Regions from separate parts of the Ligilactobacillus sp. UO.C109 genome, predicted to be linked through region 2. Evidence: predicted binding sites of a transcription regulator. Region 2 holds the regulator's gene; the other holds the start of a gene.

Region 1 (8,355 bases), on a different contig from region 2:
GCAAATGATACAAACCAATAAAGTTTTGATACCAACTGATATTCCAGTAATATAGCTCAAAGCCATAACTGCTACAGGTATTACGCATTCTGTATTCAAAGTTCCTGGCAATTTTTTCATGCTTACCCATTTAGCTTTTTGATATAGAACAGTACCAATTGCAAAATCAGAAATTCCAAATGTTGATAAAAAGAATATAATAAATGATGACAATGCTAACCATTTGGAATCAGCTGGTTCTTCCTTAAATTCCTGCTTATGTTTCAATAAATCACGGATAAATACAGTTGCAAAGTATCCGTTTACAATTACAACCATTGTTAATAATATATACCTAACCATTTTCTTTCACTATCCTCTCAATAAATTTCCCTTACTCCTTCAAAATCCACACCATACTCTTTCTTTAGATCTTCCGGTAAATCTCTAAAAATCTTCAAAGTATACGCATCATGTTTTACATATTCTGAAGCTAAACTTATCATAGCTGTATTTTCTGTCCAAATTACATTTGTTGTATAATGATTAATAGTGCCGTACACTACTTGCTTGTTATCTGCAACAACATTAATCCAACGAGAACCGAAATCTGATAACTTATCCTTTTCAAAACCATGGTAATACATATTTTTAAAATCAAAATTATCTTCACTATCTTTGAACAAAATAATAACTACTTTAGTAAGTCGTTTTTCTGCCAATTTTATTAAATTAATCAGCTCATCATCAATATCAGAAGTCCATATTTGAATATATATACTTTCTTTTGCGTTACTGATAACATATTTTATTTTTTCAATCATACTTGTGTAATCATTAATCTTCCAAAGGTGTCCAGCATCTCGTTTAGGTTCTTTAATCTCTTTAAAGCCTTGCTTCAGATTTTTTAAGTCATTCTTAAAAATATGCTCAAGTCTTGCTAAAAATTCATCTGTAGGAATTGCACGGTACATCTTATTTTCTGTTTGATTTACTAAAACCATATTCTTTTGTATTAAATTTTCTAAGACATTGTAAACTTTTGAACGAGCCACACCAGATAATTTGCTAACTTCATACCCTGTCATCTGTTCATGATTAATTAAGGTGAGATAAACTTTTATTTCTGATTCATTGAACCCATATTTTCTCATAATTGTTGATATATCAAGCATTTGATCTTCACCTCCTTATAGTAGTACCTTACAGTAACTACTATAATGCAATTGTTGATTAATTTCAAGTGTATTTTTTCACAAAAGTATTTTAATAGTACAGATTGATATCTTTTTCACAAATTGTAAAAAAATAAAACTAGTCGTCAGAAAACAACTAGTCCTATTACTATTATTCAAACTCTATTGGCTTTTTATCTGTCACACCAAAATAATACGCAATTGCATCTAAAATTCGTTCCGATGCCTTTCCATCGCCATATGGATTCTTTGCTTGTGCCATTCTTTGATATTCAGCATCATTATCTAGCAACTTTTCCATTTCTTCCTTTACTTTTTCAGACTCTGTACCGACTAATTTTAAAGTACCTGCTTCTACACCCTCTGGACGTTCAGTTGTATCTCTCAATACTAATACCGGTTTACCTAATGAAGGTGCTTCTTCTTGAACACCACCAGAATCTGTCATAATAAAGTAACTTCTAGCTGCTAAATTATGAAAGTCAACAACATCAAGTGGTGAAATCAAGTGTATTCTTTCTGTATTTCCTAAAATTTCTTTTGCTGCTTCTTGAACTGCCGGACTTAAATGAACTGGATAAATAACTTCTACATCTTCTCTTGATTCAACTACTTCACGAATTACTTTAAACACACGTCTCATAGGTTCTCCCTGATTTTCGCGACGATGCATTGTTAGTAAAATTAATTTATTATCAGGAGAAACCTTATCTAGAATATCATGGTGATACCCTTTATCTACTGTTTGTTTAAGTGCATCTATAGCTGTATTTCCTGTAATATAGATATTATCTTCTTTATGGTTTTCTTTAAGCAAATTAGCTTTACTTTGAGTTGTAGGAGCAAAATACAAGTCTGTCATCGCATCTGTCATTTGGCGATTCATTTCTTCAGGATATGGGGAATATTTTTCCCATGTTCTAAGTCCAGCTTCCACATGTCCAATAGGTATTTGATTATAAAATGCTGCTACACTTGCAGCAAATGTAGTTGTTGTATCCCCATGAACTAATACAATATCCGGCTTAGCCTCTTTTAAGATTTTATCTAGATTGATTAGTACATTAGAAGTTATATCAGTTAAAGTTTGTCTGGCATGCATAATATTTAAATCATAGTCAGGCTTGATATGAAAAATATCTAAAACTTGGTCTAACATTTCGCGATGTTGTGCAGATACTGTTGTAATTGCTTCAAAACGCTGACTTTGTTTTTGTAATTCCAATACTAACGGTGCCATTTTTATTGCTTCTGGCCTTGTTCCAAAAACCGTCATTACTTTTATTTTTTTCATTAACATCCGTCCCTCTTCAAAATATGTTTTCATTAAAAGTATAACAAATCCAGTGCTTTTATTGTCAGTTTTTATGGTATTTATGATATATTAAATTTACAAATCTACTTTGAATGGAGGTCCGTTATGACAATTCCAAATTTTAAAGAAAAACTACAAAAATATGCTGAATTAATTGTTAAAATTGGTGTAAATGTCCAACTAAACCAACCAGTTGTATTATACATTAACGTTGAACAACAAGAATTAGCTCACTTAATTGTTAAAGAAGCATATGCTGCTGGGGCAAGTGAAGTTATGGTTAAGTGGTCAGATACATTTACTTCTCGTCAATTTTTAGAATTTGCCAATCAAGAACGTCTTGAAAATATTCCTGACTATCTTGTAAAAGAAGCTGAATATATTGCTGATAATAAAGCTGCACGTATTTCTGTTATCTCTGAAGATCCTGATTCTTTTAACGGATTAGATCATAATCGTGTATCTACATTCCAAAAAGCTAATGGTAAAGCTTTAAATGTTGTACGAAAAGCCACTCAAAATAACGATTTAAGCTGGACTGTTGTTGGTGCAGCTGGTGTTAAATGGGCTGAAAAAGTTTTCCCTGATTTAAAGGGTGATGCAGCAGTTGACAAATTGTGGGAAGAAATTTTTAAAACTACACGCATCGATCAAGAAGATCCTATTGTTGCTTGGAAGAAACATGATGAAGCTTTACGTACTAAAGCTGATTGGTTAAATAAAGAGCAATTTAAAGCTCTTCATTACACATCGCCAATTACTGATATTACTGTTGGACTTCCAAAGAATCATATTTGGGAAGGTGCTGGCAGTTATAACGCTGCTGGAATTGAGTTTATGGCAAATATGCCAACTGAAGAAGTCTTCACAGCACCTGATGCTCGTCACATTGACGGTTATGTCGGTTCAACTAAACCTTTGAGCTATGCTGGTAATATTATTGAAAATATGCACTTTGAATTTGAAAATGGCAAAGTTACTAAAGTCACAGCTGATAAAGGACAAAATATCTTAGAAGAACTTATCAAAACTGACGATGGTGCTACTTCATTAGGAGAAGTTTCATTAGTTCCAGATCCATCGCCAATTTCACAATCCGGTATTACTTTCTTTAATACTTTATTTGATGAAAATGCAAGCAACCACATGGCTTTAGGTGCTGCTTATCCTTTCTCAATTCAAGGCGGTACTAAAATGTCAGACGAAGAATTAAAGGAACACGGCATCAATATTAGTCAAACTCATGTCGACTTCATGATGGGCTCAGCTGATATGGATATTGATGGTATCAAAGAAGATGGTACTATTATTCCTATTTTTAGAAACGGTGACTGGGCATAAAAACAATACTGCTAAAATGCGCTTGGGAAAAATTTTTCTCAAGCGTTATTTGTATTGTTTAAACATATAACTTTACCCTACATAATTTATCACCCCTTACTAGTATTTTCTTATTTTCCACATAGGACCAATTTTCTAATTTCTGTAATTTCTAATTTTGAAAACGACTATTTTTTATAAATTAAAAAATTGGTCCTATATTCGAATCTTAATAAATTGCTTTTTTTATTTTTTATCTTGCATAAATGTATATCTTAATATATTCTTTTATTCGTGCGTTCTTATTATTTTATAAAAAGGAGGAAATTTTATGGATAATTTACATAGTAAAAATTATATTTCTTGGCCTATCTTAACTTTAATGGCTTTCGTTACTGTTATCGGTTTTGATGATATTATGTATAATTTCCAAAACCAAGGAATGACTGTTATTACTTCCTGGGTTTTGATGCTATTTTTATATGTTATTCCTTATTCTTTAATCGTTGGACAACTTGGTGGTATTTTTAATAAAGAAGGTGGTGGTCTTAGTTCATGGATTCGTGGAACTAACGGAGAATTTCTCGGTTACTTCACTGCTTGGACTTATTGGGCTGCTTCCGTACCTTACGTAGTTGATTCTGCAAATTCTGTTGTAGTTGGTTTTGGCTGGGCATTTACTGGATCAAATAAATTTCAAGATACAATGTCTAATGCCGAATTTACATTTTGGACTTTTTTAATTTTCATCGTATTTATTTTTATTCAACGTCACTTGAAAAATTCAATGGAACTCCTTTCAACAATCGGTGGCGGTATGATGTTCATTATGACAATTTTGTTTGTTGTTTTAGCTTTTTTTGGTTTAGCTAAGAATGGCGGTCATATGGCAACTCAGCCTATGACTTGGAAAACAATTATCCCTAAATTTGATCTTAAATACTGGTCAACTGTTGGTATGTTAATCTATGCAGTTAATGGTTGCGAACTCATTGCTCCTTATGTTACTAAGATGAAACAACCTAAACGTGATTTTCCTAAGGCAATGATCGCTTTATCAATCATGACAGCTTTCTTAACTATTTTTGGTTCATTTGCATTAGGTATCTATTTTAATGCTTATCACTTACCAAATGATTTAAAGATGAACGGTTCTTACTATGCTTTTCAAGCTTTAGGACAACAACTTGGTGTAGGTAAATTATTCATGTACATCTACGCTTGGACTTCTGTTCTTTATATGTGTGCTTTACTAGCAGTTCTATTAGATGCTATGACGCGTATGTTAATCTCAGACACTGGTGATAAATTCATGCCTAAATTCTTACGTAAAACTAATAGCGATGGCTTACCTATTAATGGCTATATTTTAACTAGCTCATTATCAGCTTTCATCATGCTATTAGGGGTATTCTTACCAGAAATGAATGATGTATTTAATTGGCTTTTGAATTTAAACGGTATTATTTCTCCTGGCGTTACCTGCTGGATTTTCTATGCCTTCATGCGTGTTCGTAAAAATTCAGCTAAATATCCATCAGAATATGTTTACATAAAAAATGACAAACTGGCTTATATTGTTGGTTTCTTGTTACTTGCTGTAACTGCTATTGCTACTATTTTGGGAATTACACCTCAAGATGTTAAGCAATTCAGTCATACATGGTGGTATGAATTAATTATTAATATTGTTGCAATCGTAGTTTTAATTGGTTTAGGTGCTATCTTACCTTCTATTCGCCGACGCGAAGAAAAATATGGCATCGCCTTTAATAAAGGTCAGTGGATTGCTATTTTAGGCATCGTCATTGTATCTATTATTTTTAATCTCTGGCTTGGTGGTACTCATTTAGCTTTGCGCGGATTATATATTGCAATTGAATCAATTATTGCCTTAATTGTAATTACTATGATAGGTCGTAAGAATCCAAATATTTAAAAGAAATGAGGATTAGAGTTCTTTCTCTGATCCTCATTTTTATACGCAAAAAAAAGATATTAACCAAAATCAGTTAATATCTTCTTCTCTCAATCACATCTTATTCTCTTATTTACTTATTCACTTTATTCCACACTTGATTAAACAATTCATAACTAAAATCTTGTGTACTTGGTACAACTTCATCAGCTTGGCTTAATTCATCCTTATCACCAACTGCAACTGCAACCATTCCTGCAGACTTGATAGCAGCTACTCCAGCCACTGCATCTTCTACGCCTACACAATCTTTAGGATCTAAATTAATTGCTTCAGCACCTGCAATAAAGATATCTGGAGCTGGCTTGCCTTTAGCTACCTTAGCTGGATCAGCAATTGCATCAAACTCATCAATGATTCCTAGCTTTTCTAAAATATGTGGAGCATTCTTAGAAGCAGAAGCTATTGCTAGTTTCATGCCATGTTCTTTCAACTCATCAAGTAATCTTTTTACTCCTGGTAAGATATCATTTTCAGTTAATTGACTATCAATTGCTGCTACGTAATAAGTATTTTTTTCATTTGCCATTTCAGCTACTTGATCACTTGTATACTTATCACTCAAATTGCCAAATTCCAAAATTCTTTCTAAAGATTCAATTCTACTAATTCCCTTCAACTTACTTTCAAATTCAGCTGGTAGAGTTAAATCAAATTTTTCTTTTGCAAGTTGACTCCAAGCTTTAAAGTGAAATTTAGCTGTATCAGTAATTACACCATCTAAATCAAATACTACACCCTTCAAACTATTCACCTACTTTTCTGTTGTTAATGTCAAGGATTCACCATTTAACTTGATTGTTAAATCATCGCCTTTTAGCAATTTAATAGATGAACCTTCTTTATTTACAGTAACTTCAAGTAATCTGTCACGGAAGTTAATACGGAAGTTATAACCTTCCCAATCTTTTGGTACAAATGGTGAGAATTGAAGTTCATCATCAATTACTCTCATACCAGCAAATCCTTGAACAATAGCTAACCAAGAACCAGTCATTGATGTGATATGCAATCCATCATTAGTATCATTATTGTAGTTATCTAAATCAAGACGTGCAGTTCTAGAATACATTTCTACAGCTTTATCTTCTTTGTGCAAATCAGCAGCAATAATTGCGTGTACAGAAGGAGATAAACTAGATTCATGTACTGTTAATGGTTCGTAGAATTCAAAGTTGCGTTTCTTAACATCTTCTGGGAATTTATCGATAAAGTACCAAATTCCTTGCATTACATCACCTTGCTTGATATATGGTGATCTTAAAATCTTATCCCATGACCAATTTTGGTTTAATGGTAATTGATCAGCAGGAATATCAGCTACTGGTGTTAAATCTTTATCTAAGAATGTATCATGTTGTACAAAGATTCCTAATTCCTTGTCTTCTGGTAGATACATATTATCTGCAATTTCATGCCACTTGTTACGTTCTTCTTCAGTAAGTCCTAATTCAGCTAATTTTTCATCAGAAACCTTATCTGCAATTTCATTAGTGTAATTCAAGCACCATTTAGCAAGCATGTTTGTATACCAGTTATTATTTACATTGTTTTCATATTCATTAGGACCTGTTACACCATGAATCATGTATAATCCCTTACGTTGTGAGTAATGCACCCTATCTGCCCAGAAACGTGCAATACCTGTCAAAACATCAAATCCATCATGTGTCACATATTCTTCATCGCCAGTATAACGTGTATAGTTGTAAATAGCATATGCAATTGTACCATTACGATGAATTTCTTCAAAAGTAATTTCCCATTCATTATGGCATTCAATACCATTAAACGTTACCATTGGATATAAAGCACCTTTTAGACCTTGTTCTTGTGCGTTATGGTATGCACCTGGTAATTGATTATGACGGTATTCAAGAAGATTATGAGTAACTTCTTTATCAGCCAATGCTAAGTAAAGTGGAACAGCAAATGCTTCTGTATCCCAGTAAGTTGCACCACCATACTTTTCACCAGTAAAGCCTTTTGGTCCAATATTTAGTCGAGCATCATCGCCATAGTATGTTGAGAATAGTTGGAATAAGTTGAAACGAATACCTTGTTGTGCCTCGTCACTGCCTTCAATCTTAACGTCAGCTTTTTCCCATCTCTTATCCCATGCTTCTTCATGGGCAGTTAATAATTCACTAAATGTCTTTTCTGCTTGTGAATCTAATAATTTACTTGTTGCTTCATCTAAATCTTTCTCATCTGCATAGTCACGAGATGTTGTAACAATTACACGTTTTTCAAATGCTACTTTTTCATTAGCTGCCAATTCTTTAGCAAAAGTATTAACAACTTGCTTGTCTTCTTCTTTACCTAAGCCTTTAGCTTCCATGTCAGTAACATGATGCATTGCCATCTCAGTAGTAAATTGAGGTGTACCAAAATTGTTTAGAATTGTTTGTGCAACTAATCTTCCATCTTTAGCAGATACTTGTTTACTCAAAACATTCCAGAATTGTTCATCATAATTCGCATCTTCATTGTATACATCTGCATCAATTACAGAATCAACTTCTAAAGTTACAGGTTCTGAGCCCAGATTTTCAAAAGTTAATTTA
Region 2 (8,355 bases):
GCCATTTTATTTCTATGGTTTCTTGCCACGAAAAAATAGTGAACAGAAACAAGAATTAACGAATTTAAAAGGACATACTAGCACAATTATTTTCTATGAAGCTCCACATCGATTGAAAAAGACCTTAAAGAATATGTTAGAGGTGCTGGGAAATAGAAAAGTTGTATTATGCCGCGAATTGACTAAAAAATTCGAAGAATTTATTAGGGGAAATTTAGAAGAAGTAATGGAATGGGCAAATACTTCTGAGATTCGTGGAGAATTTGTAATAATACTAGATGGTAATCATAATGAACAAGTAGAAGAGAATAAGGTAACCACTGATTTAAGTATTGAAGAACAGGTAAAAGAGTTGATTGAAGATAGGAATTTAAAACCTAATCAAGCAATTAAAGAAGTAGCTAAAGAAAATGGACTAAAAAAACAGGAAGTATACAATTTATATCATCATTTGGATTAGAGGTAATATAAATGGTAGCCAAGAGATACAATGAGAAACATCGGGTAGTTTTCTACGAAACTGATGTAACTAAGAATATAAATATTGGAATGTTAGTTGATTTGATGATGTTAGCATCGGAAAATCAGAGTGAACAATTAGGTATAGGAACAGATAAAGTAAATGGTCTAGGATATGGATGGGTTATTACTCAACATGTTTTGGAGATTGAACGCCTTCCTAAGATAAATGAGGAAGTTAAAATTTGGACAGAAGCAGATTCTTATAATAAATATTTTTGTTATCGCGAATTTGGAATAGATGATATGGATGATAATCCGTTAGTAAGGATGCATACAATCTTTGTATTAATGGATTTTAAAAATAGAAAAATTTCTCAGATTGTACCAGAACTTATTATACCTTTTGGGGCAACTGAAACTCCTAAGGTGAAACGATATAAAAATGTTAAAAAGATAAAGGAAATAGACAATCATAAAAAATATCAAGTTCGTTTTATGGATATAGATTCAAATCATCACGTTAATAATGTACACTACTTTGACTGGATGTTAGATACGTTAGACTATGATTTTCTTAGCAAACATACGCTAAAGAAGATAAATATTCAGTATAAACAAGAAATTACATATGGTGATATAGTAACAAGCAATATCCAAATAATAAATAGTAATGATACAATTACTACTTTACATGAAGTTAAGAATAATGATAAAGTATCATGTTTAGCTGAATGTGAGTGGATATAAAAGAAAAGGCACTGACAATAGATAGAATAATAATTCTATTGTCAGTGCTTATTTTATTATTATGAGATTGCATCGCTAACAAAATTAACTAAATCTTTACCTTTCAAGCCGGCACTAATACCAACTAATAATTTTATTCGAGCTTTTTGACCATTTAATCCTTGGCAGAATATGACGCCCATCTCCTTTAACTGAACACCGCCACCTTCGTAAGAATAAACATCTTCAGCGATACCATTAAAACATCTAGAAACTAAAACGACAGGAATATTTTTATCAATGATTTTCTTTAAACTAGGAAGTACATGTGGTGGAAGGTTTCCAGCACCAAGAGCTTCTATAACTAAACCATTAGTATTACTTGTATCGCTAGCAATAAAATTAAAAAGTTCATTATCCATACCAGCATATGCTTTTAATAAATATACATGATTTACAACATTTTGGATAGGTAAGGCAGTATGTCTAAGTAACTCTTCAAAAAATGAAACTTTATGTTTAGATACTAAACCAATTGGTCCAAAAGTTGGAGTTCTAAAAGTTGCAACATTGGTTGTATGAGTTTTTGTAACATATCTAGCAGTATGAATTTCATCATTCATTACTACTAAAACACCTTTACCATGAGCTTCATCACTAGCAGCAGTTTGAATAGCTGTTTGAAAATTATGTAGACCATCAGATCCAATTTCATTTGCGGATCGCATTGCACCAGTAATAACGATAGGAAATTTACTAGGAATGGTTAAATCCAAAAAATAAGCAGTTTCTTCAAGAGTATCTGTACCGTGAGTGATAACAACACCATCAATATTTTCATCAGCAGCACGTAAAATTCTTTTTTCCAGTAGAAGCATTTGTTTAGGTCCAATATGTGGAGAAGGATAATTGAAAATATCTTCAGTAATTAAGTTTAATTTTCCAGCAAAAGGATTAGCAAATTGATTAAGAGGATTAGAAGAATCGGGAGATACAGCACCATTTTGATCTTCAGACATTGCAATTGTTCCACCAGTATGTAGTATTAATATGTTTTTCAAATTAAACCACCTCATAAGAATAAATATATGTAAGCTAATTATAACTACCTAAAAAATGAATGTCGAGAAAGAATTAAGATAACAGATTTTTAATCAATAAGTTAGTGTGATAAAATTATACGAGTAAAACTCAAACGAGGTGAATATAATTATGAAAATATTGGCAATAGATACGTCTAATAGACCTCTAAGTGTGGCAATATTAGAAGATAAAAGATTGTTAGCAGAAACTACTACTAATGTTTTAAAAAATCATAGTACTACACTTATGCCAATTGTAGAAGATTTATTAAAAAAAGCTGCAACAACGATTCAAGAAATAGATAGATTTGTTGTTGCTAAAGGTCCAGGTTCATATACGGGTTTAAGAATAGGAGTTACTACGGCAAAGACTTTTGCGTTTACTTTAAATAAAGAATTGGTGGGGGTTTCTAGTTTAAAAGTATTGGCGGCAAACTATAAAAATACTAATAGGATTATTGTCCCTTTATTTGACGCTAGAAGACAAAATGTTTTTGCCGGGGTATATCGTTGGGAAAATGGAGAATTGGTTAATGTAATGCCTGACGGGCATATTTCTTTAGAAAAACTTCAAGAAAAATTAAAAGGCAATGAAATTGTCTTTGTGGGTGAAGATGCAATTAAGTTAGAAAAAGAAATTGGTGAATTCTTTACTGGAGAAGACTATATTTTTGCTGAAGGAAAAGATAATTATCCGTCAGCAATGGTGTTAGGTGTTTTAGGACAGAAAGAAAGCGTAGTAGAAAATATTAACGATTTTATTCCAGATTATTTGAGATTAACACAAGCTGAAAAGCAGTGGCTAGATAAGAATAGTGATGAAAAAATTAAGTACGTTAAAAAATTTAATGACCAATTATAAAACAATGTTTAAACAATATAAGAAAGTTTATTCTTTTGAGGAATGTTTATATCAAAATAGAATTACTTTAAGGCAAGCTATAGTTACAGATATTAATAGTTTTCTACAAATTGAAGAAGACGTTTATGATGGAAAAACACCATGGAATCATACAGCGTTTTTGCAAGAAATGTTGAACAATAGACGTTCGATTTATATATCTGCAGTAGCTAAAAATGAAGTTATTGCATTTATAGGTGTAGACTTTTATCCATTAAAATGTGAAGCACATATTACTAATTTTGCAGTTGTTACTCCATATCAAGGACAAGGACTAGCAAAGTTTATGATGAAAAAAGTAATGGATTTTTGCAAAGATGAAGGCTATAAAGTAATTTCTTTAGAAGTGAACAATAATAACATTATTGCGAAATCATTGTACGCTAAAATGGGTTTTAAAGAAGGAAAATTCTTAAAAAATTATTATACTGAAACTTTGGAAGATGCAATAGAAATGTACGTCTATTTATAATTTAAAATTTAAGGTGGAGAATAATGGATAAAAAAGATAATATAATTTTAGCTTTTGAATCTAGTTGTGATGAGACAAGTGTAGCAGTAGTAAAAAATGGAAATGAAATCTTGTCAAACATAGTTGCAACTCAAGTGGCTAGTCATCAAAGATTTGGTGGGGTTGTTCCAGAAGTTGCTTCAAGACATCACATTGAACAGATAACATATTGCATACAAGATGCTCTTGATGAAGCTAATATAGATTACGAGGACTTGGATGCGATAGCAGTGACTTATGGTCCAGGGTTAGTGGGTGCTTTATTAGTAGGTGTAGCTGCTGCTAAAGCCATTGCATTTGCACATAATTTACCATTAATTCCAGTAAATCATATGGCTGGACATATCTATGCCGCAAGATTTATAGGAGAGATAAAATTTCCAGCTTTAGCTTTATTAGTATCGGGAGGACATACTGAATTAGTATATATGCCTGAGGAAAATAAATTCCAAATAATTGGTGAAACTCGTGACGATGCAGCTGGAGAAGCTTTTGATAAAGTAGGTAGAGTAATGGGAATGAAGTATCCGTCTGGTAAGGAAATCGATGAATTAGCTAAAACGGGGAAAGATACTTTTAATTTTCCAAGAGCGATGGAGAAAGAAGATAACTTTGATTTTAGTTTCAGTGGTTTGAAGAGTGCGTTTATTAACACTGTACATCATGCTAGTCAAATTGGAGAAAAACTTGATAAGGCAGATTTAGCTACAAGTTTTGAACAAAGTGTAGTTGATGTATTAAGTAGCAAAACTGTCAAAGCATTGGGACATTTTAAGGTAAAACAATTAATTCTTGCTGGAGGCGTAGCTGCTAATCAAGGATTAAGAACAAGATTAGATAAGGAATTAACAGCATTTAAAGATGTAGAATTGTTGAAAGCACCTTTGAAATTATGTGGTGATAATGCAGCGATGATAGGTGCTGCTGGATATGTGGCTTTCAAGCATGGTGTTCGAGCTGACATGACATTGAATGCTGAACCAAGTCTAGAATTTGAATGGATGGTAGAAAAATAAAAAGATGTGAGACTTAGTATGACTAGAGTGAGCATAACTCTGGTATTAAGTCTTACATCTTTTTTATTGTAATCCTTCTAATTCTAAACTTAGTTCAGTCCATTTACTTTCGGCTTCATTTAAATCATTTGTTGCCTTAGATAGCTTTGTGTGTAACTCATCCATTTTTTGTGGATCATTGAAATTATCAGGTAGTGTCATTTCTTGCTCTATATTAGTTTTTAATTCTTCAAGACGTTCCATTTCAGATTCAGCATCATCAACTAAACGTTGTAATTTACGCTGTTGTTTTTGTAATTCTTTACTTTTCTTATAGTTAAGTTGCTTTTGAGAAGTTTTTGAAACTTGTTGATCATCTTGAGATTGTTCTGCCTCTTTAGCTGCTTCAATTGCTTCTAATTCAGCTTTTTTCTCTAAATAATAATCATAGTTACCAAGGTATAAGTTACTTCCCTCTGGAGTGATTTCAAGAACGGTATCAGCGACTTGATTGATGAAGTAACGGTCATGGGAAACAAATAAGATGGTTCCTTCAAAATCAATTAAAGCACTCTCTAATACTTCTTTACTATCTATATCTAAATGATTAGTGGGTTCGTCGAGCATTAAGAAATTATCTTCTTGTAGAGCAAGTTTTGTTAATGTTAATCTGGCCTTTTCCCCACCAGAAAGATTATGTACTACTTTTTTAACATCATCACCGACAAATAAGAAACTACCTAATAATGAGCGAACGTCTTTTTCTAACATATTAGGATGATCATCCCAGATTTCATTTAAGACAGTTTTTTTATCATGTAGGTTTTGTTGTTCCTGATCGTAGTACCCAGTTTGAACATTAGTACCAAAAGTAGCAGATCCATGGATGAAAGGAATATTTCCTAAAATACTCTTTAGTAAGGTGGATTTGCCAATTCCATTAGGTCCGACAACAGCCATTGCATGATGTTTGCGTAATTCGAAAGTGATAGGATTTGAAATAACTTTTGAATCATAGCCAATAGCAGCATCTGTAACCTTTAAAACTACATTTCCACTTTCCTTGCTAGCATGAAATTTAAAATGAGGGCCTTTTTCTTCACCTTCAGGACGCTCTAATCTATCCATTTTCTCTAATTGTTTTCTTTTACTTTGAGCTCTTTTAGTTGTGGAAGCTCGAACTAAGTTTTTATTAACAAAATCCTCTAATTTTTGAATTTTCACTTGTTGCTTTTCATATTCTTTCCATTGAGTACGCAAGCGAGAAGCTTTTTCTTCAATATAATGAGAATAATTTCCAACATAATGACTAGAATGTTGATGACTTAATTCATAAACTTCATTGACAACTTTATCTAAGAAGTAGCGGTCATGTGAAACAATTAAAAGGGCACCGGTATAACCTTGGATATAATTTTCTAACCAAGTCAAAGTTTCAATGTCGAGGTGGTTAGTAGGTTCGTCAAGGATTAATAAATCACGTTTTTCTAAAAGTAATTTAGCTAAAGCTAAACGAGTTTTTTGTCCACCTGATAAGTCAGAAACCATTTTTCCATAGTCTTCTTCAAAGAATTGGAAACCATGTAAAACAGCTTTTACTTCATTTTCATAACCATAACCATTATTTTCTTGGAAGTCATGTTGTAATTGATCATATTGATTTAATAATTGTTGATATTCCTTAGATTCATGTGGAATTGACGGAGAAGCAATCTTTTCTTCAAGTTGATGAATCTTAGCTTCCATCTTTTGCAAGGGTTCAAAGACACTTAACATTTCATCTAATACATTTTTAGTAGATTCTAATCCTGTATGTTGTGCTAAATATCCAATAGTTAAATCTCGTTTAGTAACGATTTTTCCTTCATCTGGAAGTGATTCACCGATTAACATTTTTATTAGTGTAGATTTTCCTGCTCCGTTGCGACCAACAAGTGCGATCTTGGAATTATCTTTTATATCAAGATTGACATTCTCAAAAAGGATATCTGCTCCAAAATGTCGGGCAACTTGCTGTGCTTGTAAAAGTAGCATAAAATCACCTTTTCTATTAATTTACTGTATTATAACACTAAGACGATTTATAGTGTAACATAGAAATTTCACAAATAAAAACGTTAAAGATGATAATTAAGCCAATATATTGTATAATTGTGGAGCTATGTGTTAAACTTATGTTAAATATTTCACGAAAAGAGGAAAGTCTAATGGCAGAAGTAAAGATTCCGCAGGCTACTGCAAAACGTCTACCGATATATTATCGTTATCTAAGACTATTATCTAATTCTGGAAAGAATAGAGTTTCTTCAACAGAATTAGCTGAAGCCGTAAAAGTAGATTCTGCTACTATTCGACGTGATTTTTCGTATTTTGGTGCTTTAGGTAAACGTGGTTACGGATATGATGTACAAAGTTTACTTGATTTTTTTACTAAGCAATTAAATCAAGATACGTTAACTAATGTTGCTTTGGTTGGGGTTGGTAATTTAGGACATGCTTTATTGAACTTTAATTTCCATCAAAGTAATCATGTAAGAATTAGTGCAGCATTTGATGTAAATGAAGATATTACGGGAACAATTCAAAGTGGAATTCCAGTATATCCAATGTCTGATATGAAAGAACAATTAAAGTTACAGCAAATTGAAATTGTAATTTTAACTGTTCCAGCTCCTGTAGCACAAAAAGTTACAGATGAGTTAGTGGAAGTTGGTGTAAGGGGAATATTGAATTTTACACCACTTAGAATTACTGTACCAGAAAATATACGTGTGCAAAATGTAGATTTGACGAATGAAATGGAAACTTTGATTTATTTCTTGAATCATTTTGGAAGCACAGAAGAGTAGTGTTACATAGAAGACCGAAATGAGTCTCAAAATAAAAATTGCTGAAGATTATGATGTTATCTAATCACATTAATCTTCAGCAATTTTTTGATATTAATAACTTCTAAAGCGATGATAGAAGTATAATAAACAAGTTTAGAAATATATGACTAAAAGTAGAAGTAATAATCGTTCCAGTCCGATAGTAAATATAGCAAAACAAAAGGCCAATACTAGCATAGATAAGGAAATGACCATCCATATGAGCTAAACTAAATAGAAGACTGGAAATTAAGGCAGCAGGTAGAAAAGGGATGAATCTTGAAAAATTTCCAAATAAAACTTTTCTAAAAATTAACTCTTCCATTACAGGTGCAACAATTCCAGGTACTAAAATGTAGTATGGGTAATGGTGAACAATTTCTAACAATAGGTTAGTATTAGCTGAATATGATGAAAAATGAAAAAGTCCTGATTCGATACGAGATAATCCAATTTGAATTATGAGGGCACCGACCATACCAAGGATACTCCAGAGTAAAATAGATTTAAGTTTAATAGTTTTATATTCTAATTTATTTTTAAAAGAGAATCTATGATTGAGATAAACAATAAACAACATGCAGAGTATTCCAATAATAGTTTCAACCAAATAAAAATTATGACTTTGATTATAAAAAATATTGAATATTGCTAACAAAATTTGATAACCAATATAGGTTAGCAATAAGGGAATAGAATTTCTTTGTTCCAAATTAATTATCACCTTTCATTTTTAAGTTTAATTGTACCATTAACAGGTCAAATAAAAAAATTAGCACTCTAATGTGTCGAGTGATAAAAAATACTT

Evidence for each region. Region 2 encodes Rex, which represses fermentation and respiration genes when NADH is low (regulators of the CRP and FNR family bind a similar motif). Its sites were predicted from a motif close to TTGTGAANTANTTCACAA; they were not measured.
Region 1: OZJ21_RS08270 (TrmB family transcriptional regulator) is a predicted target of Rex. The motif match lies at 1,259-1,276, and genes of this name have one in related genera.

What each region holds. Positions count from the first base shown of each region.
Region 1 is NZ_JAPSFH010000028.1:9,234-17,588, forward strand. Features, by position in the region: gene OZJ21_RS08265 (sulfite exporter TauE/SafE family protein) at 1-342, opposite strand, end outside; gene OZJ21_RS08270 (TrmB family transcriptional regulator) at 360-1,154, opposite strand; gene wecB (non-hydrolyzing UDP-N-acetylglucosamine 2-epimerase) at 1,327-2,469, opposite strand; gene OZJ21_RS08280 (aminopeptidase) at 2,596-3,831, shown strand; gene OZJ21_RS08285 (APC family permease) at 4,142-5,749, shown strand; gene pgmB (beta-phosphoglucomutase) at 5,862-6,533, opposite strand; gene OZJ21_RS08295 (glycoside hydrolase family 65 protein) at 6,543-8,355, opposite strand, start outside.
Region 2 is NZ_JAPSFH010000027.1:40,956-49,310, forward strand. Features, by position in the region: gene rsmI (16S rRNA (cytidine(1402)-2'-O)-methyltransferase) at 1-460, shown strand, start outside; gene OZJ21_RS04475 (acyl-[acyl-carrier-protein] thioesterase) at 472-1,209, shown strand; gene OZJ21_RS04480 (asparaginase) at 1,269-2,249, opposite strand; gene tsaB (tRNA (adenosine(37)-N6)-threonylcarbamoyltransferase complex dimerization subunit type 1 TsaB) at 2,401-3,132, shown strand; gene rimI (ribosomal protein S18-alanine N-acetyltransferase) at 3,119-3,643, shown strand; gene tsaD (tRNA (adenosine(37)-N6)-threonylcarbamoyltransferase complex transferase subunit TsaD) at 3,667-4,698, shown strand; gene OZJ21_RS04500 (ABC-F family ATP-binding cassette domain-containing protein) at 4,762-6,711, opposite strand; gene OZJ21_RS04505 (redox-sensing transcriptional repressor Rex) at 6,885-7,526, shown strand; gene OZJ21_RS04510 (CPBP family intramembrane glutamic endopeptidase) at 7,630-8,259, opposite strand.